DNA from 2 places in the Sporolactobacillus caesalpiniae genome. Region 2 is predicted to be linked to the other one. Evidence: predicted binding sites of a transcription regulator. Region 2 holds the regulator's gene; the other holds the start of a gene.
What was found. The regulator NrdR, encoded in region 2, represses ribonucleotide reductase genes. The targets are predictions, from matches to a motif close to AACACNATATATNGTGTT.
Positions count from the first base shown of each region.

Region 1 (15,306 bases), on a different contig from region 2:
CTCATCAACCCGGCTCGCTTGAGCAGCGATTCACTGTTACTCTCTTCTTCACTGGTTTTCGTAAATAATTAGTCACTATTTCTAACTTGTGTGATATTCATTATACCTTGTTCACTAAATATGTCAATCCTTATTTGCAAATTATTTTGTAGTTAATGTGTTTTCGCTTCACAAGTAATTTATTCCACCACTCAATCTTTTAGAAGCACTTATTTTTGTGAAATCCTTGGCTTGCCCCCCCTGACAGAAATGCTGTAGCGAAAAGTGAATATGATATAATAAAAAGGCTTGTTTAAAAATGAATATACTCCTGATTTAAGGTTGGTGACGTTCTTGATTCAATTATTGATCGCGGTTATTCTTGGCGCCGTTGAAGGGTTAACCGAATTTGCGCCGGTTTCTTCAACCGGGCATTTGATTCTCGCTGCTGATTTACTTCACTTTAGAGGCGATACCGCAAAAACCTTTGAAGTTATTATTCAATTAGGATCCATAATGGCAGTAGTTGTCCTCTATTGGAAAAGACTGTGGAGCCTCTTTGGTTTCTACAAAAACGATCCTAAAAGCGGACCTGAGCATCTGAATCTCTTGCATATCATTGTCGCAGGTATTCCCGCCGGGGTTCTCGGCATTCTTCTGCATGATTTCATTAAAAATGTTCTTTTCTCGCCGCAAAGCGTTCTCGTTGCTCTTGTGGTCGGAGGTATTTTAATGATCATTGCCGAAAAGATCGCTGCAAATCACGTTGGCGCCGGAACGAAGGAATTGTCCTATGGCCAAGCCTTTGTCATCGGACTGTTTCAATGTCTGTCACTCTGGTCCGGATTTTCACGTTCCGGATCGACCATCGCAGGCGGAATTATCGCCGGTGTTGAACGAAAAACAGCTGCGGAATTCTCGTTCATTCTTGCCGTACCGATGATGATCGGTGCGAGTGGCGTCGATTTTATAAAAAGTCTTGAGTTCCTGCATGTCAGTGATATCCCGCTCTTTGTGGTCGGTTTTATCACCGCGTTCATCGTAGCGATGTTCGCTATTGTCTTCTTCCTTAAGCTATTGCGACGATTCACTCTTGTACCTTTCGCGATTTACCGATTTATTCTTGCAGCAGTATTTGCACTCTATTTAATTTTCTAAGAGATTGATTGTAATAAAAAATGGCCGGAGAGATGTGTGATCATTCTCTCCGGCCATTTTTCTAACCTATAATTTAATTCGCGTATTCCGGGACATCAAAGATTAAGCTGTACTTAGAGATCGTGCTATACATGCTGTCAATCATTGGAGTCTGCTTGACCGCCCAACCAACATCTGTTGCGTATTGATGTGCGGCACTCCCTACAGCAAGTGCTTCTGGGTTCCAGCGCATCTTATACAATGTGTCTTGGCGGTATGTTGCATTGTAAACATAGTATTTCGCAATCCAGGCAGCTCCGCCTTCGATCGCTTTCGCAGGCGTGGTCCATCCTTGCTCGTAAGCATATTTCGCCCCGCTGTTAACCGCACTTCCGTCATACGCGCCGATACCGAACATGTTATAAACCGTTGTACCATTATAGCTGACACCATTAGCCAGCGTCGAACTGCCGTTGCCTGTCTCAAGCAGAGCATGGGAAACAAGATACACTTCATTCACTTTGCTCTCATTAGCCGCGCTTATGAAAGCTGCGCCCTGTCCTGACAAGATTCCTCTGCCGCTAAGCATCTTATTCATATCACTCAAGGAAACATTTGTTAGTGACGACAGCTGCAAAAATTGGTAGTACTCAATACTGCCCTTGGCAAAGTTTTTCGGATTGAGATACTGCGCTATAGAAGAACTGCTGTTCACGCTTTGTTCCTTCGCCAGCGCTTGTCCAAATGACAGCGGATAAGTGGTTGTTATATAAGCCGCATTGCCATCCTGAATGGTCGTTGTCGTTTCGTTTTTCAAATAATCTCCATAAACATAACCGTCTTTTCCATCATAGCTGATTTTCTTCCAGCCATCAGGTCCATCGGCAAGCAGCTCTACTAGTGTGCCGGCCTTAAGCACACTGTAACTTTTATATGAAGTTCCGGGACCTTGTCGAAAGTTCACTCCTGTTGTTATTAAACCCATTGTTTTCGACGATTGTGATTCGGACGAATCGCTGTCCGATGAAGCATCACTCGATGTGTCGCTTGACGGCTTTTTCACATAATCAGCCGATACATAGGCCGTGCCGCCGTTGTATTTGATCTTCAGCCAGTCACCCTCGGTTTCTACGACTTCCACACTGCTTCCTTTTTTCAACGTTGTCAGCAATTTGCCTGAGGTCGACGCACCGGAGCGGACATTCAAATTTGCCGTTGTCGTTCCCGTATAAAGCACCGTCTCGCTTGCGCTGTCAGATCCGGAGCTATTTTCACTTGACGGCTTTTTCACATAATCAGCCGATACATAGGCCGTGCCGCCGTTGTATTTAATTTTCAGCCAATCACCCTCAGTTCCTACGACTTCCACACTGCTTCCTTTTTTCAACGTTGTCAAAAGCTTACCCGAGGTCGATGCGCTCGATCGAACATTCAGATTCGCCGTTGTCGTTCCCGTGTACAGCACCGTCTCGCTCGCGCTGTCAGATCCGGAGCTGTTTTCGCTTGACGGCTTTTTCACATAGTCTTTCGATACATACGCCGTGCCGCCGCTGTATTTGATCTTCAACCAGTCACCCTCGGTTCCTACAACTTCCACGCTGCTTCCTTTTTTCAACGTTGTCATGATTTTGTTTGATGTTGACGCGCCGGAGCGGACATTCAGATTCGCCGTTGTCGTTCCCGTATAAAGCACTGTCTCACTTGTGCTGTCAGATCCGGAGCTGTTCCCGCTTGACGGTTTTTTCACATAGTCTTTCGATACATACGCCGTGCCGCCGTTGTACTTGATCTTCAGCCAATTTCCGCTCGTCCCTACGACTTCCACGCTGCTTCCTTTTTTCAACGTTGCCATGATCTTGTTCGACGTTGACGCGCCGGAGCGGACGTTCAGATTCGCTGTTGTCGCTCCTGTGTACAGAACGGTTTCATTGGAACTGTCGGAGCTTGGCGTACTGCCCGCATTCTTCACGTAATCGCCGGACACGTACGCGGTGCCGCCGTTGTACTTGATCTTCAGCCAATTTCCGCTCGTCCCTACGACTTCCACACTGCTCCCTTTTTTCAACGTTGTCAGCAATTTGCCTGAAGTCGACGCACCGGAGCGGACATTCAGATTTGCCGTTGTCGTTCCGGTGTAAAGTGTTTGTGTGTTTGCCGGCGTACTCGTTTCAGAGGCTGAACCTGTTTTTATGTAATCCGCCGAAACATAAGCAGATCCATCTTTATATTTAATTTGAAGCCAGCCGTCGCCTGTTTTCCCGGTAACCGTCACAGTTGTTCCTTTCGTCAACGTCTTTAGGACCGTCCCATTTGTTGAAGGCAACAGGCGCACATTTAAATTCGCTGAGGTCACACCTTGATAATTAGTTACCGATTGTATCGACAATGTCGGCGTGGCAGTTGCCGTCTCAGATACACGTTCTACATAATACCCGTCAACATAGGCAGTACGACCTTCATATTTGATTTTCAGCCAATTTCCTTTTTCACTCTTCTTGTCTATGCCAACTACATCAAAAGTCTGATTTTTCTTCAACATACCGATTTGTTGCTGCTCTGTGCCGGGTGTGCTTCGGATATTCAAATTCGTTTTTGCTTTTCCCTGATACGCTTCAAATGTATCCGCTGAAGCATGAGAAGGTACTCCTGCGACTGCGGCAACAGCCGCCGCTGCTGCGAACGTGCCGACAATAGTAAAGTTACGATTTGGGCTCAATGTAAGCCACCCCCGAATATGATAAATGATATATTATATTTTTACTATTATATCGGTAAGATATGGAATTTGTTTAATGGATTAAGCTGATAGAACGGTATTTTTTTAATAGTTCATCGTCAACAAGCGTTATTTAATAGGTGTCAAGGCACGGGTATATTATTACATTGGCATTAATGCAAACGTTTTCTAATCAGGATGCATTGGTTAACTCGATTCTTGCTTTATATTTATAATTCTATTTCAATACTATACTATCATTATTTTCGCATCATGATCTTCCTAATTGATCCAAATACAGAAAAAAATTACTTGTAGGTTGATCGCATCATTATTTTCCGAAAAAAATCAACTAGGAAAAGGACAGTTCTCTATTTTTATATACCCCAAAATTCATAGGTGAAACGAAATGTTCAAGATTGATTGGATCGCCCGAAAACCGCAAAAAAAAAAGCCCGATTCGGACTTTTCACCATCTTCATTGTTCAGATGTATAGGAAATGGCTTGATTGCCAAACTGCTTCCATGCTTTAATAAATGCTTGCTTGTCGGACTTGCTTCCCGGTCCACCGGCAAGCGGGTCATTAAAATAGACATTATGTTCATCAAACCCAGTCAGTAAAACTGAATGTTCTCTGAAGGTGATGCGCATCGTTCCTTGTCTGGTACGCCACTCCTGCCACGCGCTATCCGGGATTGGCTGAAAATTAATGCTGGTAATCGTCCAAACCGGTTTGCCTGAAACTAATTGCGTTTCAATTGCAGACCATGGTTTTCCGGACAAATCAATGACTCGGTTGCCCAAATAGTTTCGCGCAAGATCTGCAACTGGTCCATGGTACACCGCCAATCCCGGATTTGCCCGGCTGCCATGATACATGTTGCCGACAAATCCTTCGTTAGGATTACCCTTAAAACCTCCTGATTGGAACGGCACTTTTTTCATTTTAGCGGCCAATGTCAACTTGTCCACTTTCACTGAGGCGGATTGAAGCAGCATCGTCAAGCTTGTGACTTCACAACCGTTCGGCAACTCAGGTTTTTGACTGACATAGGGAGCGGTCAGTCTCTTTTCTGCTACGACCTGCTTTTTTGCGCGCTTGGGTTGTAGTTGCTTTATCGGTTCACTTTTTTGTTCGCTTGTATTCTCATTGCTGGTTTGCCGCGGTTCAGTATCCTGTGATTGCGTTTCATGATCATTTCGATTTTGTACTAAAAGCGAGATGAAGAGCACGCATCCGACCATAATTACAATCATTAACACAGCCGATATATATTTCTGCATACGCATTAATAATCCCCTTGCGTCTTTTATTGATTTTGACGATCCATAAATTGAAGCAGATGGTAGATTGTCTCAATCGTCGGCACCTCTGCGGCGCATTGTTCAGCCGTTTGAATCACGAAGCCTAGAATCGCGTCTAATTCCATGGCGCGCCCGTTCTCAAGATCTTGGAGCATCGACGTTTTATGATTCTGAATCTTTTCGTCGGGGAACAGCAGGCCGGCCTTATATTGCTCTCTGATCGCAATTCCGGACTTCTCAGCGACCGACAAAAATTCTTCGCTGACCCGCTTCAACAAGCCGTTAAGATCCGGATCCTTCAACGCTTCACCGACACGGGTTCGTGTAAGTGCGGTCAATGGATTATATGTGATGTTCCAAAGTAATTTTTCCCATTTGATTTGACGAATACAGTTTGAAATTTGAACAACAGTTCCCGCGTGCAGAAGTGCCTTTTCCAATTCATAAAGTTTGCTGTTTTTTTCAGCATTTTCTTGCCATTCACCAATGACCAGCTTTCCATCACCAACATGATTTACCACGCCCGGTGCTTCTCGAATAATTGAAATAAATGCAGAGCCTCCGACAATATGATCCGCGCCAAATACTTCCGCCAAGCGCTCCTCATTTCCGATTCCGTTGAGCAGGCAAATCACCTTTGTTTTCGGTCCCACGACAGCACGCAATTCAGGGATCACTGCTTCTAGAGCTGTTGATTTGATTGCTAGGAGAATAAAATCAAATGTATCGTCTTTTGCCAACTGCTCCGCATCACTTACGTTAACAGGAAGAGAAAAATTGCCACTAATGCTTTTAACGACAAGCTCATGATTACGCAAACGTTCAAGAGTTTGTCCCTTAGCAATAAATGTCACATCCATCTTTTCCTTTGCCAATACTCCGCCATAATAGCAGCCGATTGCTCCGGCTCCCAACACCGCAATTTTCAAAAAAACACGCCCCATTCCCTGTGTTGAATTCTATCTCCTGCTGCAGTTCACAAGTCTATCTCTATGTTACTTTTTATTCTACAGTATTTCATCCGTTTTTTCTCTCGTAGTAACATTCGGGCTGCGCCTCACTATTTTTTGGTATACTGATCAGTGGCTGTGTTTTTGAAGGAATTGACTGGACCATAAGAGAATAATTGAGTTGATCTGAATTTACGAGAAGCAGGTGAATAAAATGAGTGAGATTATTATCTATTGCGACGGCGGATGCCGAGGCAATCAGGATGACCATAATGTAGGCGGCTGGGGCGCGATTCTAAAGTATGGCGATCATGTCAAAGAACTGCGCGGTGGATTGCGCAACACGACGAACAATGTGATGGAGCTTACAGCAGCGATTCGCGCTCTTGAATCATTAAAAACGCGACAAATTCCAGTTTCTTTTTATATTGACAGCGCCTATGTTGTGAATGGCATGAACAGCTGGATCTCCGGTTGGATCAAGAAGGGCTGGAAAACAGCCGCCGGGAAGGCGGTCAAGAACAAGGAGCTCTGGATGCGTCTGAATGAACTTGCGCAGATGCAGGAAAAGATAGCGTTCAACAAGGTCAAAGGCCATCACGGCGTCGAGTATAACGAACGGGCCGATCAGCTCGCCAATCTTGCAATGGATGATTTGGAAAAAGATAATTGAAAAACAGGGAGCCCTGCGTAATATGCAGAGCCCCCTGTTTTTTTGTACCGACTAGCAGTTCATGCCAATCTCATTTCCGCTCCAAACGGCATTCATAATATTCGCCGCCTGATACGCGTCGCCAATCAGATACAAATCCGGAACCTTTCCGTTCAGTTCATGATAGAGTCTCTGATCCGGCTTAAAGCCCACAGAAATGACGACGGTATCTGCGGTCACGGCCTGTCTGCGAAAATGGGTATTCGTTAAAACCGCACCTTCATCGGTGATTTCAGTTAGTGAACTATTTGTAGTTACAGCTACGTCATATTTATTAAGTAAATCAATGAGCATGATCTTGTTCATATGCGGAATCGGTTTGCCTCCGCCATTGCTGAGAATTTTATCCTGTGCCTCAACAATTGTCACTTTTTTACCTTTTTGCGCCAAATAGAGCGCCGTCTCGCAGCCAACAAGTCCCCCACCGACAATCAGGACATTGTCGCCTGCTTGTTTCTTACCGCTGAGAATTTCAATCGATGAGGCGACTTTATCCTTATCCGCACCGGAAAGATTTAAATGAACCTCGTGCGCACCGGTGGCGATGATGACAACTTCAGGCTTTTCCTTATTAACAAGCGCTTCATCGACCTCTGTGTCGTAAACAATGGCTATATTCAGTCGCTTCATTTCATTTTTGTACCATGCGATCAATCGTCTGTCATCGATTTTAAAATCCGGCGTCGATGCAGGAATAATCTGCCCGCCCAGTGCCCCGCTCTTTTCATAAAGTGTCACTTGGTGTCCGCGCAACGTCGCCATGCGTGCGGCTTCCATCCCGGCAACACCCCCGCCGACAATCAGCACTTTTTTCGCTTTGCATGCCGGCTTTGGTTCATAGTAGCGTTCTCGTCCGCATGCCGGGTTTACGGCGCAGCTCAGCGGCTTGCCTTCAAACCCGCGTCCCAAGCAGCCGACATGACAGCCGATGCATGGCCGTATTTGTTCAACCTGATGGTTCAGCACTTTCTTCGGCCAGAATGGATCGGTTAAAAGTGGACGGCCAAGCCCAATCATATCTGCCGCATCCTCATCTAGCGCTTTTTCTGCTACATCAGGAACGCCTAATTTTCCGGCAACGATGACTGGAATGCTTACTGCTTCTTTCAACTTCTTCGTATACGGGAGGTACAGCCCCTCTTTCTGGTAGATTGGCGGATGCGACCAATACCAGGCATCATAAGTTCCCATATCAGTGTTCAATTCATCGTAACCAGCTGCCTCCAAAATTTTTGCAGCTTCAATTCCCTCTTCCAAGTCGCGTCCCTTTTCCACATAATCCTCATCGGGTAGGCCGCCTTGGCGCCAGTCCTTAATACAGCTTTTAACACTGTAGCGAACTCCAACAGGATAATCTTTACCGCATCTTTTCTTAATGCCTTGAACGATCTCGATCGGAAGTGTCAGGCGTCCCTTGAGATCGCCACCATATTTATCCGTCCTTCTGTTAAACAGTGCCAAGGTAAACTGATCAAGCAGGTAGCCTTCGTGAACCGCGTGGATTTCCACGCCATCAAAGCCTGCTTTTTTTGCAATGTCTGCGCTTTCAATAAATCGCTGCACAATCCATTCGACCTGCGCAGTTGTCAGTTCATTGCATGTGACTGATGGTTTCCAATAGTTTGGAATATTCGACGCGGAAACAGGAGGCGCGGTCAGCAAAGCGCCCGGAACACCGCTTCGTCCGAAACCCATCGTCAACTGCAGAAAAATTTTCGCCCCGTATGCGTGAACGCGTTCCGTCATTTCTGCAGAAGTCATTAAAAAACGTCCCGGATTCTCTGAGACAACAGGAATAATTCCTGAAACAACCTTGTCCAATTTATTCTCAACTTTTGTGATACTTGTGATAATTAAACCTGTACCGCCTTTAGCCCGCTCGACATAGTAGTCGATCGCACGCTGACTGTAACACCCTTCATTGTCGACTAAACCGAAAGCGCCCATTGGAGCCATCGAGATTCGATTCTTCACTTCCAGTTTTCCAATTTTCATAGGCTGAAACAATGATTCATACATCATGTGCTGCCCCCTCAATTTGGATTCGGATCACACATCCGTTATAACACTGCGATTAGGACATGTATGTTAAAAAATTCACATTTTATGTAAACGTTTTCAAATAAGCAGGAAAAATTATTGCACAGTAAAGACTGACTGCGCAATAAAACAATGCATGATTAAAGCACAGGAGCCACTGATTTTGCGTTGTTCCGGCGAAAAATATCAGCGATCCAGCGAAAGGATCAGCATTGCTTCGGTTTAACTTTTTCGTGGTCAGTTACGATTCTGTCTCAATTCGGTTCTACTTCCCTCTCATTAGGTTCGACTTCTATTCTTCGGTTTGACTTTTCGTGGATTGGATACAACTCCTGGAATCAGCTACGACTTTTGAGCGTTTAGATACAACTTTTCGTGGACTGGATACAACTTCTGGATTTAGCTACGAGTTTTGATCATTTTGTTACTACTCGTGATTTAGCTACTTTCCTCTCATTCGGTTCGACTTTCCCGGTCTTGGGTTCTACTTCGAATTCATTCGGTTCGACGTTTTCTTTCTTCGGTTCAACCCTCCCTATCTGGTGGTCTAGCATCAAACTTTTCGAGCGTTCGGCCTAATATCTATTTGATTCGGCCTATCTTTCCCACTTTTCGGTCTAACTTTCTCCTGCTCTTACGCGGTTATTGTGCTTCGTCCGTCTCCTGTTCGGGAATGAAGGTGAAGATTCATTCTTCCGGGCGCACGCAAAAAAAGATACCGGGTACGACTTTTCCACCGGTATCTCGCTATTCCTATTGAACCTGCAAGACAACTTTTCCTTTGTTCATCGACTCGTTCACATCAATAACACGCTGATTGGATGATCCGCGGAACTTCAGCTTCAAGTTCCGCTTTGTTAGATCAAATGGTCCGTCCACAAGCACATCGATTTGGTCAAGCATTTCCCGCCGCTCCGAATCCTCAAGCAAATCTTCATAGAGAAATCCGGTCCAGCACCAAATGTCCTTGCCCGGGCACTCGCTCTTGACGCGCTCGACGAGTTTTGTCAAGGTATCCGGGTGATCAAACGGCTCGCCGCCAAGCAGCGACAATCCCTGAACATTTTTGCCCGAATCCTTTAAATCATTGATGATCGCATCTTCAATCTGATCTGTATACGGCTTACCGAAATCGGGATTCCAAGCAACTGCATTCCAGCAACCCTTGCAATGAAAATGGCAGCCGCTGACAAACAGAGAATGCCTGACTCCCGTCCCATTCAAAAAATCAAAGCGTTTATAATCCGCATAATTCACTTTATTCACACTCCGAACAACTCTATTAACTCTGCTGCTTTTCGCGGCTATTGATTTCCTTCAAACGTCCCTTGATCGGTTTGCGTTGAATGACAGAACCAAGATAGCCGCACAATCGGCGGATACAGGAAGTCGTTTCCGGATTATGGTTGCCGCAGCTTGGGCATTGGAAGCCCGCTGCCGTTGATTCGAACTCGCCTTCATAGCCGCATTCATAGCATTTGTCGATCGGCGTATTCGTACCGAAATAGCCGATGCGGTCATAGGTGTAATCCCAAACCGTCTCCAGTCCTTCAGGATTGTTCACCAAGGATGGGAACTCGCAGTAATGAATGAAGCCGCCACCCGTGTACGGTTCATAATCCTTTTCAAAATCAATTTTCTCAAATGGATTGATCTTTTTGCGCACATCATAATGAAAACTGTTCGTGTAGTAATCTTTATCTGTAATATCCTTAATACTGCCAAAATGCTGTTTGTCCAGTCTGCAAAAACGGTCGGTCAAGCTCTCTGACGGTGTCGCATAGACACTAAACGCGTAACCCGTCCTAGTGCGCCATTCATCCGCAACCGCTTTGAAGCGTTTCACAATATCGAGTGTGAACTTTTTGGCAGCAGGATCGTGCTCCCAATCCGGTCCGTAGAATACCGTCGTCGCTTCATAAAGCCCGATGTAGCCCATGGATACGGTCGCGCGGCCATTTTTGAAAATGTCCTGTACCGGATCGTCTGCCTGCAGCCGTTTGCCGGTTGCGCCGTATTGATAGAGAATCGGTGCGTTTTTCGCTTCCACATTATCGAGTGTATGGATCCGAAAAAGCAGCGCGCGGCAGACAAGGTCAAGACGTTTCTCAAAAAGATTCCAGAAAGCAGTTTGATCACCGCTTGTTTCAATGGCGATCCTCGGAATATTGAGGGTAACCACCCCCATGTTGTTGCGCCCGTCCGTAATGTACTGTCCGTTTTCCTTATAGGATGGGAGAAATGAGCGACATCCCATCGGCGCTTTGAAATCCCCGGTCACCTCAACGATTCGGTCATAATTCAAGATATCCGGATACATCCGTTTCGTCGCGCACTCCAATGCCAGCTTCTTAATGTCGTAGTTTGGATCGCTTTCATTAAGATTCAACCCACGTTTGATCGTAAACACGAGCTTTGGGAACACCGCCGTTTTGTGATCGCGGCCCAGTCCGATAATTCGCACCTTTAAAATCGCTTTTTGGATCTCACGCGCAAACCACGATGCGCCAAGCCCGAAATTCAGTGTAAAAAACGGTGTTTGTCCATTACTTGAAAACAACGTGTTAATTTCATATTCAAGCGACTGCATCGAATCGTAGATTTCTTTCCCAGTCATGGAATAAGCATAGCGTTCTTGTTCTGCAGGATCCGAGAACCATTCCTTCGCCGTTTGCAAATATTTATGGAAACTGGTTTTCGCATAAGGCTCTAATACTTCGTCCGCGCGGTTGAATGATGTGCCACCATAAATATTCGAAGACACATTGGCAACGATCTGAGCAACAAGCGCGGTCGCGGTTTTAATTGACTTTGGCTGCTCCACGTCCGCGTTGCCTATTGAGAATCCATTTTTCAACATGCCTTTAAAGTCAATCAGCATACAATTATACATTGAGAAAAAGGGCGAATAATCAAGGTCATGGAAATGAATAATCCCCTGTTTATGCGCATCGGCAAATTCCTTCGGCAAAATATGGCGGAGCGCATAGTCCCTTGCCGCCACACCTGCGAGCAAATCGCGCTGCGTATTAAATACTTTTTCGTCTTTATTCGCATTTTCATTGGCAACATATTCATCCATATTGATTAAGTCGCGAATTTTATCATCTAATGTTTTCTCTTTAAGCATCGGTTCTTTGATCATTTTTACCGCCCCCAACATCTTGCTCTAAAAATAATTATATAACAATATATAGTATGCTCAATATAATTTTAACACAATATGTAGATTTGATGTACTTTTGTGGGATTATAGAGTGGAATCGGTGCTTGAAAGGGACATGCTCCTGAGAGGGTGAGAAAAAGAACAACTTATTTATTATAACGACAAGCCGCCACAAAAAAAGGTAAAAACACATAAAAAAAATGACGATTTCGTGATCGTCACACCATCTTTTATCAATTTACGGTTTACTGCTGAAAAATATACTTCAGAAATTTATAGAGCCCATTGTCAAAATAAGGGGCATCGGTCACCCAATCCGCCTTCGCCTTCACATGATCAGGCGCATTCTTCATCGCAGCAGAGTGCCCGGCGATCCCAAACATCGGCAGGTCATTTTCTCCATCACCAACCGCCAGCGCCTCATCCGGCGAAAGATGGTAATGATCCAATAATCGTTGAATCCCGCTTGCTTTTGAAATATCCTTTCCAACCAATTCAACATTGTTGTGCGACGATGAGAAATAATCAAATTCGAATTCATCCTGCAATTCTTGCAGCCCTGTCTTCCATGCATCCATTTTACGCACATCATCGTTAAAAAAATAGATTTTGACGATTTGCTCAAGCTCTTTATCAGACAGGCTGTCTTTCCAGACCATGTCTTCTAAAACCGCTTGTCTCCTTGAGAACCACTCGTTCACTGCCACCGATTCCGGCCGCTCACCATTAATTTGATCGGTAACATAACCTCTGTCGCGACTCAGGATTGTTCGTCTGCCGCCAATCGGATGGAGCTGATAGTAAAATTTCTGTTCCTCTGAACGTTGAATCAAAAGCTGTACAAGTGGTTTTGAAAGTGTACTTTGGTAAATCTTCTCCGCACCGGCAAAAACAGTCATGCCATTAGCCGCCACCATTCCTTCAAGGGGAAAATCATTTGGAAGCACATTCAAGGCATCCACTTCAGATCTGCCGGTTACCACAAACACACGCTTACCGCGTGCGCTTAATTTCTTCAGATAATCATTTAATTCAGGTGTCACCTGGTTATTCGGCGTCAATGTTGTGCCGTCTAAGTCAAGCATAATCGTTTGTATACGCATAAGTTTCCACCTCCGCACAATCTCTTTCATTCATTCTACCTGTTCTGACTCTCTGGTGCATCTGTAAACAACTGTTCACAGACCGCCAACACATATTTTTAATTAGGTGATTCGTTCTTCCCCTTAACTGGAGAGTGAAAAGTTCTGTGTGAATAAACAAAAGGATAACCCTTAAATGGGATTTTATGGTATCCTCTATTTCTACGACAAAAGAGAGGATAAAATCGCCAAGGGTTATCGTAGTTCTTATTCTATCGTGTTCCTTCGCGATTGACTAGTGCCATGTTAAAATTTATTGATTCTGTACTTCTGTTCTTCCGTTCTTGTTTCCATAGATTCGCTACGTTTCAATGGTTTGTTGTGATCATTATCGGTTTGATGATACGTTCTGACTGTCTCGGAATCACTTCGGTGATTCGTGACTTGTCCCTAAACCCGAAGGGTTATGAGTCCATGATTCATTTCTTTCGTTCTTCCGCATGGTCTTTGAGCGAACTACGGCAACAGTGGCTGCGCGTGGTGCTCAAGTTTGCGCCGCTCAAGCATGAAGCGGGCGCCGTGGTTCTCGTTGGCGATGGCGTCAAACAGGCGAAAGAAGCCCGCTACATGCCCGCTGTGAAGAAATTGTTTCAAGAGTCCGAGGATGTATCCAAGTCCGCCTTCATCTTTGGACATCTCTGGGGTTCTGTGGGCATCCTGATCGGAAACGCTGGAAAGTTGTTCTGCCTACCTCTTTTTCTTCGCCTTCATGATGGTGTCCAGACGATTCGTCAATGGGAAACGTGCGATGAAAATCAAGACTCCCACGTGGTGCAAATGATTGATCAAGGATTTTCAGCCGCTCGGGTGCTGGGACGTGCGTTGTTTCTACTTGACCGTTATTTCTTGTCTGTACCTGCACTTCGTCGGTTGAATCAACGGAATCAGGAAGGAAGCACGCAACTGGATCTGGTGACGAAAGCAAAAACCTCCTGCGTGGCTTATGAACACCCCGTTCAAACGGGCGGACGGGGACGTCCACGGAAAAAAGGAACCAAAGTGCATGTAAGCACACTGTTTGAAACGCAGGAGAACCAGTTTCAAACGACCCGTCTGTCTCTTTATGGGAAAAAAGAGACGGTCTCTTATCTCTGCCTTGATCTGCTTTGGGGGCAAGGACTGTATCAAGAACTGCGTTTTGTGCTCGTTGTGATGGGTGGACGCCGTTCGATTCTTGCCAGCACGGATCAATCCTTAGAACCGGAGGCCATCATCCGGCTTTATGCCTGGCGTTTTACCACCGAAACTACTTTTCGAGCGATGAAACAGTCACTCGGTGCTTTTGCCTATCATTTTTGGAGCCGTTCGATGCCCAAACTGAACCGTTATCGCAAATCGGATGAACCCGATCCGCTGGATCACATAACCGAAGACCGCGCACAAAAACGGATTGTTCAAACGGTCAAAGCGATTGAAGGATCCATGATGTGCCACTGCATCGCGATGGGCTTGCTTCAGATGATTGCGTTGCGTCATGACACGAAGAGACAAAAGAATCTTTTTCGCTTTTTACGAACCCCATCCAAGGGAGCAGCTTCAGAAGCAACCATTATGGCTCATTTACGTCAGACGATTTTTCAACGGTTTGCCCGAAATCAGCATTTAGCCATAACGCAAATAATTCGAGAAAAGCAGGAAACACCTGAGTTACAGGACGAATTAATGATTTCTTAAGAGCCTAGAACTTTTGACTGCCCAGCCCTTAAGTAATGCCGAAATTATTTTTCTAACTTCTTTAAAGATCCGTTACTTGAGCAGCTAAGTGCTATGCTATTTTTTCTCAAATCATTGTTTCAACCTGCTGTAAAACGGGTATAGAGACTAATAAGCAGCCGTAAGATATTTTTTAAATTCTGGGATAGCTTCGTCTCGCCGCGAAAATTAATTTCTCGATTCATTCTTCAACAACCGCATTTTACGACCACTACGCTCTTTTAAGTACTCGTATCATCAACAACTTTTGATTAACAAAAAAACAACAAAGAAGTGATTTTTCTGCCATTGATTATTGTTGCAATCGGTGTGATGATTTTACTCATACTGATTATGAAGTTTAATCTAAATACGTTTCTTTCTCTATTGATTGTTTCAGCACTAGTCGCCATTGGTTTAGGCATTCCGTTGCCAAAGATTATCCCTGTCATTGAAAAAGGCATTG
Region 1 covers NZ_JBEVCB010000003.1:425,170-440,475, reverse strand. Annotated here, with positions in the region: T-box leader at 1-61, opposite strand, end outside; gene bacA (undecaprenyl-diphosphate phosphatase) at 334-1,137, shown strand; gene ABWW58_RS08070 (SH3 domain-containing protein) at 1,211-3,832, opposite strand; gene ABWW58_RS08065 (C39 family peptidase) at 4,311-5,123, opposite strand; gene ABWW58_RS08060 (ketopantoate reductase family protein) at 5,144-6,067, opposite strand; gene rnhA (ribonuclease HI) at 6,303-6,761, shown strand; gene ABWW58_RS08050 (FAD-dependent oxidoreductase) at 6,813-8,822, opposite strand; gene nrdG (anaerobic ribonucleoside-triphosphate reductase activating protein) at 9,594-10,097, opposite strand; gene nrdD (anaerobic ribonucleoside-triphosphate reductase) at 10,123-11,985, opposite strand; gene ABWW58_RS08035 (Cof-type HAD-IIB family hydrolase) at 12,252-13,109, opposite strand; gene ABWW58_RS08030 (transposase) at 13,392-14,822, shown strand; gene ABWW58_RS08025 (gluconate:H+ symporter) at 15,144-15,306, shown strand, end outside.
Region 1: nrdD (anaerobic ribonucleoside-triphosphate reductase) is a predicted target of NrdR. The motif match lies at 12,024-12,041, and genes of this name have one in related genera.

Region 2 (15,306 bases):
CATGACACTTGCCATCATGATCTGCAATGTTGTCGGACGTTCCCTTGATGCCTGGCTGCAATGGAATGTCACCTCAAATCGAACGAATTATATTATCTTAATTTTTCAAAAGATGATGGATACCGATTATGGAAATCTCGAAAGTCCCGATGGACAGAACAAGTGTGAAAAAGCTCACCAAGCAACTAGAGGCAATCGTAATGGAACAGAAGCGATCATTATGGCATTGGTTAGCTTTGCCGCCACTATTTTCGGAATGATCCTTTATGGCGGCGTACTTGCCGCGCTGAATCCGCTGGTTATTGCTTTTCTTCTTATCACCGCGGCCGTTGGATTCCTATTTTCTCGCCACGCACAAGTCTATGAACATGTACATAAAGATGATTGGACACCGATTGAAAATAAACTAGACTATCTGATTCGTGAATGCGACGACTATTCTACCGGAAAAGATTTGCGACTTTATCATATGACCTCTTGGTTCGATGAACGATTTAATACGCTGATGCATGATCGAACAATTTGGCTCAAGCGAATTGCACTGCGCCACTATTATTCCGATGGTGCCGTCGGCGTCATGGCACTTTGCCGAGATGGCGTTGCTTACGCTTATCTCATTTATCTCGTGCTGAATGGACATTTGACCGTTGCTAATTTCACTCTTTATTTTGGAACGATCGCCGGTTTTTCCACGTGGCTGACCAGTTTGACTGAACAACTGGCAAAAGTACAGCATATGAGTCTGGAAATCTGTGATGTCCGCAATTATCTGGATATGAAAGATACATCCAACCGTAATGAAGGGCCACCGCTGCCGCCTAAAAACAGCTGGCCCTGCTCGATCGCCTTCGACCATGTATCCTTTTCCTATCCCGGAAATGATCGGAAAATTCTCGATGATGTCAGTCTTCATATCGATGCAGGGGAAAAAATTGCACTTGTTGGTTTGAACGGTGCCGGAAAAACAACCTGCATTAAATTACTGTGCGGATTCTACCAGCCGACATCCGGTCACATTTTGATTAACGGCAAACTTGCGACTTCCTTTAATCGTGACGATTACTATAAGCTGTTTACAGCAGTTTTTCAGGACATTCATATTCTGCCGGTTTCGATTGCGCGCAATATTGTACCGAAACTCGATGAACCAATTGATGAGAAGAAAATGGAGCGATGTCTGCGACTAGCGGGTTTCAAGGAGAAAATCGACAGCCTCGAACAAGGATTAGAATCTATGATGGTTAAAGAGGTGCACGAACATGCGGTACAATTCTCCGGCGGCGAGTTGCAAAAAATGCTGCTGACACGCGCTCTGTATAAAGAATCGCCAATCCTGATTCTCGATGAACCGACCGCGGCACTTGATCCAATCTCAGAAAATGAACTTTATGAGCGTTATGGAACGCTAACTACAGGCAGAACATCACTGTTTATCTCCCATCGTCTCTCAAGCACGCGTTTCTGTGATCGAATTATTTTTCTATCTGACGGAAAAATTGCTGAATCTGGGACGCACGAAGAACTGATGAAACAAGATGGAAAATACGCGGAACTTTTTGAGATCCAAAGTCACTATTACCAAGATCAGCTTCACAGAGATACTGTAGGAGGCGAGCAGTTTTGAAAAGCAGCATTCAGCAATCAAAATTCAAAACGAAATGGCATTATTTATGGCGCGGCATGGGATTTATTCAAGCCAAGGTTCCCTCACTGCTCCCAGCCGTTGCTTTTGGCGCACTGCTGAAAGCGTTCAGCCCCTTCATCACCATTTATTTGACCGCCCGGATCCTTGATGAATTGTTTGGCGCACGTTCCGTGATTCATCTTGCATGGCTGACCGGAGCAGCAATTGTATTGAACCTGATTGTTTACCTCATGCAAAAAGCGATGGAACGAATAGAAGATATGGGCCAATTTCGATTGAATTATTTCGGATCATTTGAAATGGATCAACTAATTCTGAATACCGATTATGAAAATGTGGAAGAACCTGATTTTCACCTGAAGAAGCAGAAAATTGATGAAGGTGCCAACATGAGTATGAGAGGAATTTGGCGGCTTCCAGAAATAACCGGACAGTTCATCTCTAATCTGTGTACCGTTGTTTTTTCAATTACACTTGCCTTTCCACTGTTTCTAACCTATTCGGTACGATCAAGCTCCTTTATCGATTCGCCATGGCTTTCTATTATCTTGTTGGGCCTTATTCTTACCTCATCCATATACTCTGTTCTATCGAATTCCCGATTCAGTAAATGGATCTTTCATAAATTAGATGGCATGATGGCAATCAATCGCGCATTTAGCTTTTACGGTAATCTGATGCAAGATCATCAATTGGGGAAAGATATTCGAATTTATCAGGAACAAAAATTGATTGGAAAAGCCTATGATGATTTTAACCGACGAGGGATGAAAGCTTTTGCTTCTGATGTATCCAAACGGCAAAGCCGTTTTTGGGGAATCAGCGCCACTATCTCTTCACTAATCAGCGGCTTTGTCTACCTTTTCGTCGGTATGAAGGCACTGGTTGGGCTGATCAGCATTGGTTCGGTTGTACAGTATGTTGGCGCGATCAGCCAGTTCACCACTGGTTTCTCTGAACTGATCACTTCGGCAACCGACATTTGGCAGGATATTGATTATGTTGAGCTCTATTTCAATTTTCTCGACACGCCGAACCCAAAGTACCAAGGCAGCTTGCCTGTTGAGAAACGCAATGATAATGAATATGAGATTGAATTCCGCAATGTATCCTTTAAATATCCTGGATCGGACACTTATGCTTTGATAAATCTTTCACTTAAACTGAAAATCGGCGAGCACTTCGCTGTGGTTGGCCGCAATGGATCGGGCAAAACAACGTTTATCAAGCTGCTCACCCGGCTCTATGATCCACAGGAAGGCGAAATTTTGCTCAACGGTATCAACATTCAGAAATACGACTACACCGAATATCTGAGCCTTTTCTCCATAGTCTTCCAAGATTTTAAGCTGTTTGCCTTTTCTGCCGGACAAAACGTTGCAGCAGATGTGCATTACGACAAGGAACGCGTGATGGAATGCCTCGACAAGGCAGGTGTTGGTAATCGAATTCGCAAAATGAGCAAAGGTCTGGACACACCACTCTATAAAATAGACGCGGACGGTGTCGAGATCTCGGGCGGAGAAGCTCAGAAAATTGCCATTGCTCGTGCACTTTACAAAAATGCACCGTTTGTTGTCCTTGATGAACCAACCGCAGCATTAGATCCGGTTGCGGAGTTTGAGGTCTATTCAAAATTTAAGGAGATTGCCAGTGATAAAACCGCGATCTATATTTCGCACCGACTATCGTCATGCCGCTTCTGTGACAATATTCTTGTCTTCAATCAAGGCGAGCTGATCCAAAGCGGCAGCCATGATGAGCTGATTCAAGATGAAGATGGCCAATATTACAAACTGTGGAATGCGCAGGCACAGTATTACCGAGAAGATCCACGTAAATCGAGATTGCATGGATAAGCTTTTTCAAATTATCTAGCGTTTTAGAGTTTATATCGAGCGCTTTCGCAAATTTATCGAGCGTTTCCGGATTTTTTCATTGCTCAACGGATTATTCGTACTTGTTTGCCAGCCTTAGTTCACTTACGCCTATTTCCTTGAATTTTTTACCTTTTATACTTTTATCAGTGTAAGAAAAACCGGGCAAAGAGCGCCTGCGGGATTAGCGTGCCGGCGGGACCCCGCAGATTTCTGCCTGTTTGAGGAGGCTCGCGGTGCGCCCGCGGCAAGCGAGTAACCGAAGCGACGATTCAGCACCGAAAAGACACAAAACCATCACACATGGCTGGAGATTAAGGACCGGGCTGTGCCCGGTTTTTCTAATAAATCATTTTGATCCTTAATTAAGTAACGCGGCCGGAATAAAATAAGCGGAGATTTTCCGCTTATTTGCATCCTGGCGCTTGTTTCACAGGTAAATAAGGGTAATTTTTCCGCTTATACACAGAAAAACCCTCCATTTTCACGTTTTTCGATTCGATAAGCGGAATTTCTCCGTCTATTTAAGCGATTTTGTCATTCATTTTCTAATTAAGCGGAATTTTTCCGTTTATTTCTCAGATTGGCGCTTACCTGATCGTCCCAACCGAATCTTATGACCCTATCGTCGTACCGGCAAGGCAAAACGCTATACTTTCTTCACTTGTAAAAAAACAACACCCCCGCATGCTTAGTAGCATGTGGGGGTGTTTATTCGTTCAATCGCTCTTATTTAGCGACTGCTTTTGCTTTTTCAGCGAGTGTTGCGAATGCTGCTGCGTCGTTAACGGCGAGGTCAGCAAGCATCTTGCGGTTTACTTCGATACCTGCAACCTTGAGACCGTTGATCAGCTTGCTGTAAGACAAGCCGTTGATACGAGCTGCTGCGTTAATACGCGCGATCCACAGTCTGCGGAAGTTACGCTTTGTTTGACGACGGTCGCGGTATGCATAAGACAGGGATTTGAAGACCTGTTGCTGTGCGACTTTAAACAGCTTGTGCTTTGCGCCAAAATAACCCTTTGCTAACTTAAGAACTCTTTTGCGTCTGCGACGAGTCACATATCCGCCTTTAACTCTTGCCATTGTAAAAACCTCCTAGAATGAGTCGTCCGAAATTGCCACCTGTGGCTTTCGAACCGACATTGAAAAATAGCCTGTTACGTTTGTTAGAATTAGTTGTTGATCAGTTTCTTGAGCTTGTTAGCAAGCGTTGATGTCGCAATCGTACTCTTGTCAAGATTACGTTTTTGCTTGTTTGACTTATGGCTGAACATGTGGCTCGTGAAGCCGTGTTCCCGTTTGAACTTGCCGGTACCCGTCTTTTTGAAACGTTTTGCTGCACCTTTGTGTGTTTTCATTTTTGGCATAAAAAGAATCCTCCTAGTAAGATCAGTGGCTAAAAGCAGCCGAAATCACTTTTAGATCTGCTCCGTTAATTGCTTTATTGCTTGTCGGCTTTAGGAGCAAGCACAAGAAACATGCTGCGTCCTTCCATTTTCGGCCTTGCCTCGATAACACTGACATCTGCACATTCTTCGGCGAGCTTTTCAAGTACTTGCCTTCCGAGATTGGAGTGCGTAATCGCGCGCCCTCTGAATCGAACGGAAGCCTTGACTTTATCGCCTTTTTCAAGAAATTTCTTGGCATTGCGCATTTTCGTATTGAAGTCGTGTTCTTCAATACTCGGACTGAGCCGAATTTCTTTCAGATTGATGACTTTCTGATTCTTACGCGCTTCGCGATCTTTCTTCTGTTGTTCGAACCGGAACTTGCCGTAGTCCATAATCCGGCATACCGGCGGTTTCGCGCCTGGAGCAACCATGACCAAATCCAAATTAACATTGTGAGCCATGGTCAGTGCTTCTGCCTTCGACTTAATACCGACTTGTTCCCCGTTCTGACCGATCAGACGAACCTGCTGCGCACGAATCCCTTCGTTAACAATCATATCTTTGCTAATATTGAGCCACCTCCAAATAAATTTGAGCAAATCGCTGGCTAAGTGTACAAACAAAAATACGGGCGCAAAAACGCCCGTATTGACTATTTCTTCCTTAATTCATACCTGGCAACAGCATGACTGCGTCGATCAGGTGAGAAGCCGGGCGGCTCTGCTTTACTCGTTGTAAATTCCTTTAATACTATAACATGCCGTTTTTTATATTGCAAGCCCATTTGTATTATGAATGGAGCTTATCACGGTTTTCCATGAGAAAATCAAACAACATGTCGTGGCTGACTTTTTTTGCTTCTTGCTCCAAACCAAGTTGGCGCAGGATCTCCAGGCCAATCGGCAGCGTGGTTCCAGCGGCTCTGGATGTAATAATCTTGCCGGAGACGACGACCGGATCTTCGCTGTAAGCCGCGTCTTTAATATGATCCCTAAAGTCCGGATTGCTTGTCGCCGTTTCTCCTTTGAGAACACCGGCGCGTTCCAAAGCAATCGGTGCCGCACAAATCGCCGCCACTAGCTTGCCGTTTTCTTTGTAGGCACGAATCAGCTTCTGCGCACGCTCATCATCACGAAGCGTCGTCGCTCCTTTGACGCCTCCCGGCAGATAGATACCGTCAAAATCAAGCAAACCATCACTATTTATGCTCCGATCCGCTTTCACAACAATATTTCGTGAACCCTCAACGAGCAAAGATTTAGCAAGCGAGCAGAGAACAACTTCAACGCCGCCGCGACGAAGCACATCAATCGCAGTCACAGCTTCAGTTTCTTCAAATCCTTCCGCAAGTAAAACAAGAAACTTCTTCACCATCGCTCACTCCCTGTTTTCTTCTGACATTATCGTATCACATCAGAACAGCCAATCAAAGTAGAGCGCAGTTACAAAAATTGTGTACCCTTTCCGAAACGTACGCGAATCACAAAAACAATTTTATTAATCATTTGAATCTCCTCCTCTTATTTTTTTCAAAATAGAATTATCTAATGTGACGTTCGTACTCAAACCGTTTATCAAGCATTTTGTTTCTCAAAGCCTCAATGCGCTTGCGGTCTTCATAGCGTTGTTGTACTGATGCCGGCTTCCTGATTGAAACCGTGAACGTCAACGCAAATAAGTTGAATTTCATCATCGCACGACCTCCCTCCATTTTTAATTGTGTTTTGTTGAAAAATCCTTTTTGTTCAATCGGCATACGTAGATTTGCAGTTGATGCTTGCATGTTCTTCATCCTTTCATTTAGCATTTTTGTGGGTTAAGATCGCCGGACGGAGTGTTGATCAACATTCCGAGAGACAACATTTATTTATATAAAAGCGAAGCGCAAAGCGCTCAGCTTCATACCAAAAAGCAAAAAAAGACCGCAAAGGCAGCACGCCGATACGGTCAAAAGAGCATAAAAAGACCGCAGTCAGTGGAGACCTGCGGATTTATTCTTATTCATTGCTTAAAAAGAGCCAATTAGTGCACTAAGAAATTCGTCGAGGTCATCCGAACAGAATATACAATTGATGATACGGTAACTTTCTTCTCAACTGTCATCATGTTTTGATGACCTCCTTTCGTTAATTTGCTTTTTTATTATATATGGTAAATGTTTCAAAGTAAACCCTTATTGAAAAAAACAGGCGTTTTTTACACTGATAAGAACGTATAAAAAAGATTCAAGGAAATGAGTGTAAGTGGTCCGACATAACGCCACGTCCTGTGGCAGGCCGGACACTAGGCCATCCATGACCGTCGCAACTAAGCCTTTGCCAGAGGCTTGGTGAAGCCAAGTTTTCTAATGGGGGTAGCTGCCCCCTTTCCGATCAAATTTATTGCGTTGCGCCGCTTCCACTGCTTAAATGCAAGGTTGAGGCGACAAAACATACGCGATCCTCAAACACGTGGTGCAAGGTCTTCATCATTCCGTGTTCCGGCCGGTCTGTATACACAATGACTTGCTTCGGCGCCAGGGCGATCAAAGTCAGAACAATCGAAGGTTCAGCCTCAATGCCCCATTGCTTGAGCAGCGGGTAAAAGGAACGTACCGATTGCACATTGCGGATCAGACGGTGGTGATCGTCATATAATCGAAACGGATGCTCATCGTATACTTCAATCTTTTCACAAAGAGGCTTATAAGCCCGGATGATGCGTCTTAGCTTGTCTATAAAAACTTGATACTCCTGCTCCAGCTTATATTCGTCAATCGCGATCTCCACGTATTGACGGAGTGCTTCTTTATACGCGATCAAGCGGAAGCGGATGATGGATTCGAAAGAAAACGTATTGTGTTCTTTTAAAATTCCTTCAAGCGATTCCATGATGGTTTCACGTCGGTCTTTAAGTGTTTCTGTTTGCGGCAAATCATTTTTTTCACCCGCAAAAATAGCGAATACTATATTTAAGATTGCCACTTGTTCTTCCGGTTCCGTAAAATAGTAATACTTTTCAATGATCGTCATGATCCAGTCTTTTTCATGATGTTCGATTATATAGCGGGTAATTAATTGTGCAAATTCTTTATAGTCCGCCGTTTTGTCCGGAAAAACGGCGAGACGGCTGTTAATGAGCAGCACACCGGTCACTTGCCTGAAGGAAGAGGGCAGTCTTCGATAAAAATCTGCCGCCTCCTGCTGGGTATCAAAAACAATCTCCAATGGTTCATCCTCCCCGTCCCATCTTATATAAAGACTATATGGGAGGAAGTCCTCATTCATGCTTTCGAAAAAATTATATTTTTGCTTTTATTTGCTAACGGCGGTTAGAGCCGTCCATTTTAACAAGTTTTGTGAAATGGCGGATACGCTCCATCAGTCGCTTCGCTTTGACATTTTCGATACCGCTTTTCTGCGAATAGGAAAAATGATCTTCCAATTCATCGTAGTTAAAGTTAGATGTATAAAGCGTTGGCAGATGATCCATCATTCGGTATTGAAGAATACTTCCGAGCACTTCATCGCGCACCCATGGCGTAATTGTCTCAGCACCGATATCGTCTAGGATTAAAATGGGTGTTTTTTTCAGCACATCAAGCTTCTTATCAACGGAGTTATCTTGGATCGCACCTTTAATTTCTCTAAAAAAATCGGGAACATAGACAATAAGCGAGGCAACATGCCGCCGTTCAGCTAAACGATTCATGATCGCTCCCATTAAATAGGTTTTCCCGACACCAAACTGACCGCAAAGATACAGTCCCTTTGTCTCGCCAGGATCCGTCAGGTAATCTCTCACGAATTCACCCGCCGCAAGAATGGCTTCTTGGCGTCCGCCTTCTCCCTTGTCAATCATCCCAAATGTCGCATTTAAAATATCCTTGGGCACATAGTAGCTGCGAATCAATTCGCTTTGACGATGCTTCGAATCGCGTTCTTCAAGCAGAGGACAGGGAGAAAAGGTGAGGGAAGGCGTTCCCTTATCATTTACCAATTGCGGCCTATAGCCTTTCATCATATTTGGACATTGATCCAACCCGGGACACTGCGCACAATGCTTCTGTTCGGCGGCAAATTGATAAAGACGGGAAAGGCTTCTCGTCCAAGCCGCTGAATCGATATCCGGATTTTTCTCAGCAAATTCACGAATAGCCGGATTTTTCCCGAGCGCACCGGCAAGCTGATCCCATTTTCCCTGTATAGTTCGCTGACCGGTCAAGTCCTTAAATAATGAGTTAATCGGTTCCATTCATGCACCCTCCCTAACCACGGCTCTCATATATTATTCAGGTAATCCTCAAGCCATTTTGCTCTCTGTTTCACCGCTTCATCGTCTGCGCCTGATTGTTCTTTCGGCTGTTTCGGGTTCTTCATCCATTCAGGAATGACTTCACGGTGCTCATCCTGCCCCGACTTTCTCGGTCGTCGCGTTTTATTTGCAGATCCTGAACCAACGGCTCTTTTCGTCTGATCACGTTTCTTTTGTTCTTCTCGGGCGTAAGTCATCGCCTGCCGCACGGTCCGGACATTTGCTCTTGCCCACTGGGCCGCAACTTTTTCAACAAAGGACTTGTTCAAATTGTGATCATTGACTTGCGATATGTAGTCAATCAAGACATTGATCACGCCCGGATTCAATTTTGTATCGAACATCAGATTCTCGACCAAGCGTAAATCAGGCGCTGCCGGTTTGCTGCCCTGCCCAAGTGCTTGGAGCAGCTGATAAGGTGAATTTCCTTCATACCAAGCGATCAAGCGTTCTTCTTCAGTTTGCGGCTCTTTTTCAACGATTTCTCGTTCCGCGCGCGGCTGAGTACGTTCGTAGAGTGCGGGCATTTCGTCCTGTCCATGCTCAAGAAGATAAAAATCACGTACTTCTTTTCGCAGCATATCAATATCCACAGTACCGGTATGCAATGCCGCCGACTGTAATGCCCGACTCATATCATAAGGCTCAGTCTGGTAGACAAAAGCCAGCTTATCAATAGCAAATCGAACGTCATCGGTCAGCGCATCTTCCGTCAGAATAGCGTCGGAAAGATAGGGCATCATCGCTTTAAAATCAAAATGTCTGTTAAATTCAAGCTTGGGTGCTTCAGCACGGGCGCTCCACGAACCAGACAATGAAGTGTTTTTCATTTCATCGGTGGATTCTGCGGACGGCATCGATTGAAATACCTCGTCAAAATGTGCGGAGACATCATCATAGCCAGCCATGTTCATAATTTTGTTTTCAAATAAACGAAGGAGCCTTTTGTATTCTCTGGGTCCAACCTGCCGATACAAAAATAAATTTAAAAAACCGTCTTTAAAAAACAAATCGGGCGTCAGTGGGGGCTCGAGACAGTATACGAATTGTCCGGGATTCGCTTCCTTTTTCTTCAAGGTTTGCAACAGACCGACAGCTTCCAGCTTCTTTCTTGCTGTGAGAATACGGTCTAGAGACAGGTTCATCATGCCCATGAGATGATGATGCGTCAAAAAATCCTCTGAATCATCAGTTTCCTGCCAAAGCGTAAAATACATGCTTGCCGCCTCTAAACCGATCAGAGGCTGATACAGGCATGTAATGACTCTTTGGTCGAATGAATGAAGCAATCCATTGGTTCGAACACGATAGTGATCACCGGGCAGCACTTCTTTCCAAGACTGCAGCAAATCGTCAACCCCCATTCTGCGTCTTTCGTGCTAGAATTAAGGACCCTTCTCAGATCGGCATTCCTCATTCTCTCACTTCTTGCTGTTTTTTTCTTTCTCCAATTGATCTTTCAATTCTTGAATTTTCTTAGCAAAAACATTGATGTCCGTAAACTGTCTATATACTGAAGCGAAGCGGACATAAGCAACCTCGTCCACCTTCACTAGTTCATTCATCACACGCTCGCCAATTTCATGGCTATTCACTTCCGAACGACCCTCGTCGCGCAGCACCTTTTCTACATCATTTGCCAGCTGTTCAAGTCGCTCGAGCGGAACCGGACGTTTTTCACAGGCTTTAATAAGCCCGCGCAGCATCTTTTCATGACTGAACGCTTCTCGGTTATCCCCTTTTTTCACGACGACCAAAGGAGTCTCCTCCACTTTCTCGAAAGTGGTAAAACGGTGATGGCATAATTCGCATTCTCTGCGTCGGCGAATAACGCGCCCATTGTCGACCGGGCGGGAATCCAACACTTTTGTCGCCATTTGTTTACAGCTTGGACAGCGCATCTTTTTCACTCCATTCGCTGTATTTCGATAAACTTATTGTATCCTACTAAACAGCTGATGAAAAGCCGAGCGGTAACAAGTCCAATTAATTCTCAAGAGACCACCGTTGAAGCAGCCGCTGAAGCTGTGCTTCGGTTTCCTCAATCGAGCCATTGTTATCAATCACCGCATCCGCCAGCTTCACTTTTTCTGATAGTGGAATTTGTGAACCCATGCGTGCACGTGCCTGAGACTCATCCAAATGGTTTCTCGCCATCAGTCGTTTCAGTTGATTGGTTTCAGACACATAGACGACGATCGTTTTGTCTACCCAAGACGCCAAGCCGCTTTCATAGAGCAAAGGAATATCCAAAAAGGCAGCACTTGCTCCTTCTTTTTCATATTGGTCAAGTTCTTTGAGCATCCACGAGCGAATAAGCGGATGGAGCAGCGCATTCAACGCGGCACGTTTTTTATCATCTTGAAAAATCAGGCTGGCGAGTTGCTTACGATCAAGTTCACCCGTAGGCAGAATCATGGCATCTCCGAACTTATCAGAAATTCTGCACAGTGCCGGCTGCCCTGCGGCGACAACCTCTCTGGAAATCTTATCTGCGTCAATGACCGAGTATCCATGGTGTATCAGCCAGCGTGAGATCGTGCTCTTACCGCTCGCGATCCCGCCTGTCAATCCGATTTTCATCATTTTCCAAACCTCTTGGCTGGCAGAGTGGACAAAAATGTGTGCCGCGTCCGCCAACTTTAATTTTTTCGATCGGTGTTCCACAATGCACACAAGGCTCGCCGGCTCTGCCATACACCGTTAATTGCTGCTGGAAGAGGCCCATATGCCCCTGACTGTTAACGAATGTACGAATGGTGCTGCCGCCAAGTTTTACAGCATCGCCTAATGTCTCAACGATCGCCTTTCTTAATCGTTCCAATTGTGCTTCAGAGAGTTCACTTGCCGCAGTCAACGGATGAATTCCGGCCTTAAACAAGGACTCATCAACATAAATATTTCCGAGTCCAACGATGAGCGTTTGATCAAGCAAAACGAGTTTAATTGAGCGTTTCGTACGTTGAAAAGCATGGGCCAGGTAGCCTGTCGTCAACTCGGGCGACAACGGCTCGAGGCCAAGCTTCGACAGCGGCAAGTGCTTCCATTGTTCACCTTTGTTAAAAAGGTGCATCGTGCCGAATTTGCGGACATCGCGATAACGAAGTGCTGTGTCATCGGTAAAATGGAAGATGACATGAGTATATTGATCAATCGGATCTTTCTCAGGATCCAGTCGATAACGTCCTTCCATTCTTAAATGTGAGACGAGCACTACGTCGTCATAACAAAACAGCAAAAATTTGCCGCGCCGCTGTACATCATGCAACGTTTCCCCAATCATTCTCGATTTAAATTGATTGAGATCAGTTGGTTTGCGGATAATGTTCGGCCAGCGCACCTCTACACTCTTGATTGTCTTCCCAATAACCAGCTCATTCAACGTGCGTTTGACGGTTTCCACTTCTGGTAATTCCGGCAACCTGTTTCCCCCTAAATTCTCTATTCTATGATCGGCGTGTTCCGTTCAGGCTTCTCCTCCCGTTTGGACATTACTTTGCATCGTACCAGGTCGGGCCGTAGGAGCTCTCCACCTTCAAAGGGACACTCAGTTTAATTGCGTGCTCCATCACATCCGGTACAATCCGATTCATGACTTCTAATTCCTGCTCCGGAACTTCAAAAATCAATTCATCGTGCACTTGCAAGAGCATTCTGGCTTCCAACTTCTCATCTTTGAGGCGTTGATCCATATTGATCATTGCCTTCTTGATGACATCGGCTGCGCTGCCTTGAATCGGTGTATTCATCGCCGTACGTTCTGCGAAGCTGCGGCTATTAAAATTCCGACTATTGATATCAGGCAGATAACGGCGGCGATTCAATAATGTCGTTACGTACCCGTCCGTTTTCGCCTGCCGAACAATATTTTCCATATAACGATGCACACCTGGATAACTCTGCAAGTATTTTTCTATAAAGTGTGCGGCATCTTTCCGTGTGATTCCCAGATTCTGCGAAAGGCCATAGTCGCTGATCCCGTAGATAATACCGAAATTGACTGCTTTCGCATGGCGCCGCATCAGAGACGTAACCTCATCTTTTTCTACACCGAAAACATCCATTGCCGTTTTCGTGTGAATATCCATATCTTCAATAAACGCCTGTTTCAAGTTATCGTCATCAGCAATATGCGCGAGTACGCGCAATTCGATCTGAGAATAATCCGCTGAGAAAATCTGCCAACCCGCTTCTGAAGGAAGAAAAGCTTTCCGTATCTTGCGCCCCTCTTCCAGCCTAATTGGTATATTTTGCAAGTTCGGATCGGTTGAACTGAGTCTCCCGGTCTGTGTGAGGGCTTGATTATAACACGTATGCACGCGCCCTGTCTCCGGATGAATCACTTTGAGCAGCCCCTCCACATAAGTGGATTTGAGCTTTCCCAGCTGACGGAAATCGAGAATCTTGCCGATTACTTCATGGCGGCCACGCAATTTCTCAAGTACATCCGCTGCTGTAGAATAGCCGGTTTTTGTTTTCTTTACCGGTGGCAGCTGCAGCTTCTCAAAGAGAATTTCGCCAAGCTGCTTTGGCGAATTAATATTAAACGTTACGCCTGCCATGGCATAAATATCATGTTCAATAACATCAAGCGTCCGATCAAGCTCCTCACCCATTGCCTTCAGTGTTTCGCTGCTCGCTTTAATTCCCGTATATTCCATTCTCGCAAGCACTCGGGCAAGGGGAAGTTCAAGATCAAAAAGCAGTTCTTTTTGTTTGTTTTCGATTAATTCTTGAATCAATTTTGGCTCAAGCTGCAGCAATGCGGATGCCTTTCTGCCAAGGTGCTGGGCTTGAGCTTCGCCTTCAGGTATTTTACGTTTTGCGCCTTTTCCATAAAAAACGTCATCGGTTTCAATGTTGGAAATACCGCGTTTTGTCGCAAGCAGCGCTAAATCCTGCCCCGCCTCCGAAGTATCAATCAAATAAGTTGCCAGGCGAACGTCAAAAGCGATTCCTTGGAGCTTAATTCCGCGCCATTTTAAAGCCACTTCAGCTTTCTTGCTGTCAAGCAGCACTTTTTTCATTTCAGGATCTTCCAGCCACCGGCGGAAGCATTCGTCCTTGATCGCCTGCTCGGTTTCCATAAAGAACGTACCCGCCTCATTTGAAATGGCAAATCCGGTAATCGCCGCGTAATGATAGTTTTCATCGAGCATCTGCACAACTAATGCGCTCGGAGATACGAGCTGTTCAGCAGTGAATTCTGTCACTGTTTGAACAGAAATAGCCGCCGTTTCCGATGCGTGTCCATCAGGATCTGGAACTTCTAGTTTATTAAGCAGCGATTGAAAACCCAGCTCACGAAATAAATCTTTCAATCGATCCGTAAATTCATGAGAATAGCTGCATGAGTCAATGGTTAGTTCTACGGGCGCGTCCTTGTCAATCGTCGCGATTTTCTTGCTTAGCAAAGCCTGATCTTTATTCGTTTCCAGCTTTTCTTTTAACTTCTTGCCGGTCACTTCGTCAACATGCGCATACACACCTTCGATCGTCCCAAATTGCTTAAGCAGTTTGATCGCGGTCTTTTCCCCCACTCCAGGCACACCTGGAATATTGTCGGAGGCGTCACCCATTAGTCCTTTAAGGTCAATCACCTCATGCGGATTGATCGCGTAACGTTCCTTGACCTTATCTACATCATAATCAACAGTGTCGGTGATTCCTTTACGGATCAATGAGACGCGAACCCCTTCGTCAACGAGCTGAAGGTAATCCTTGTCTCCAGTCACAATCCGAACATCAAATCCATCGTTACTTGCTTTTCGAGCAAGCGTTCCAACGATATCATCCGCCTCATAATTGTCGAGCTCGTAACGCTGAATCGTCATCGCATCAAGCAATTCGTGGACAAGTGGAAATTGCTGTGACAATTCAGGCGGCGTCTTCTGGCGACCGCCTTTATATTCTTTATAGGTTTCATGACGGAAGGTCGTCTTCCCTGCATCGAAAGCGACGAGCAGATGCGTTGGTTTCTCTTCTTCAATGACCTTCATCAACATCATCGTGAAGCCGTAGACTGCATTTGTATACATGCCTTGATTATTGCTTAGTAACGGCAATGCGAAAAAGGCACGATAAACGACATTATTTC
Region 2 covers NZ_JBEVCB010000001.1:246,076-261,381, reverse strand. Annotated here, with positions in the region: gene ABWW58_RS01185 (ABC transporter ATP-binding protein) at 1-1,624, shown strand, start outside; gene ABWW58_RS01180 (ABC transporter ATP-binding protein) at 1,621-3,504, shown strand; gene rplT (50S ribosomal protein L20) at 4,252-4,608, opposite strand; gene rpmI (50S ribosomal protein L35) at 4,698-4,892, opposite strand; gene infC (translation initiation factor IF-3) at 4,967-5,473, opposite strand; gene ABWW58_RS01160 (DJ-1 family glyoxalase III) at 5,706-6,290, opposite strand; gene ABWW58_RS01155 (YrzI family small protein) at 6,457-6,699, opposite strand; gene ABWW58_RS01150 (putative sporulation protein YtxC) at 7,295-8,122, opposite strand; gene dnaI (primosomal protein DnaI) at 8,217-9,149, opposite strand; gene ABWW58_RS01140 (replication initiation and membrane attachment family protein) at 9,176-10,558, opposite strand; gene nrdR (transcriptional regulator NrdR) at 10,631-11,110, opposite strand; gene coaE (dephospho-CoA kinase) at 11,196-11,795, opposite strand; gene mutM (DNA-formamidopyrimidine glycosylase) at 11,755-12,630, opposite strand; gene polA (DNA polymerase I) at 12,701-15,306, opposite strand, start outside.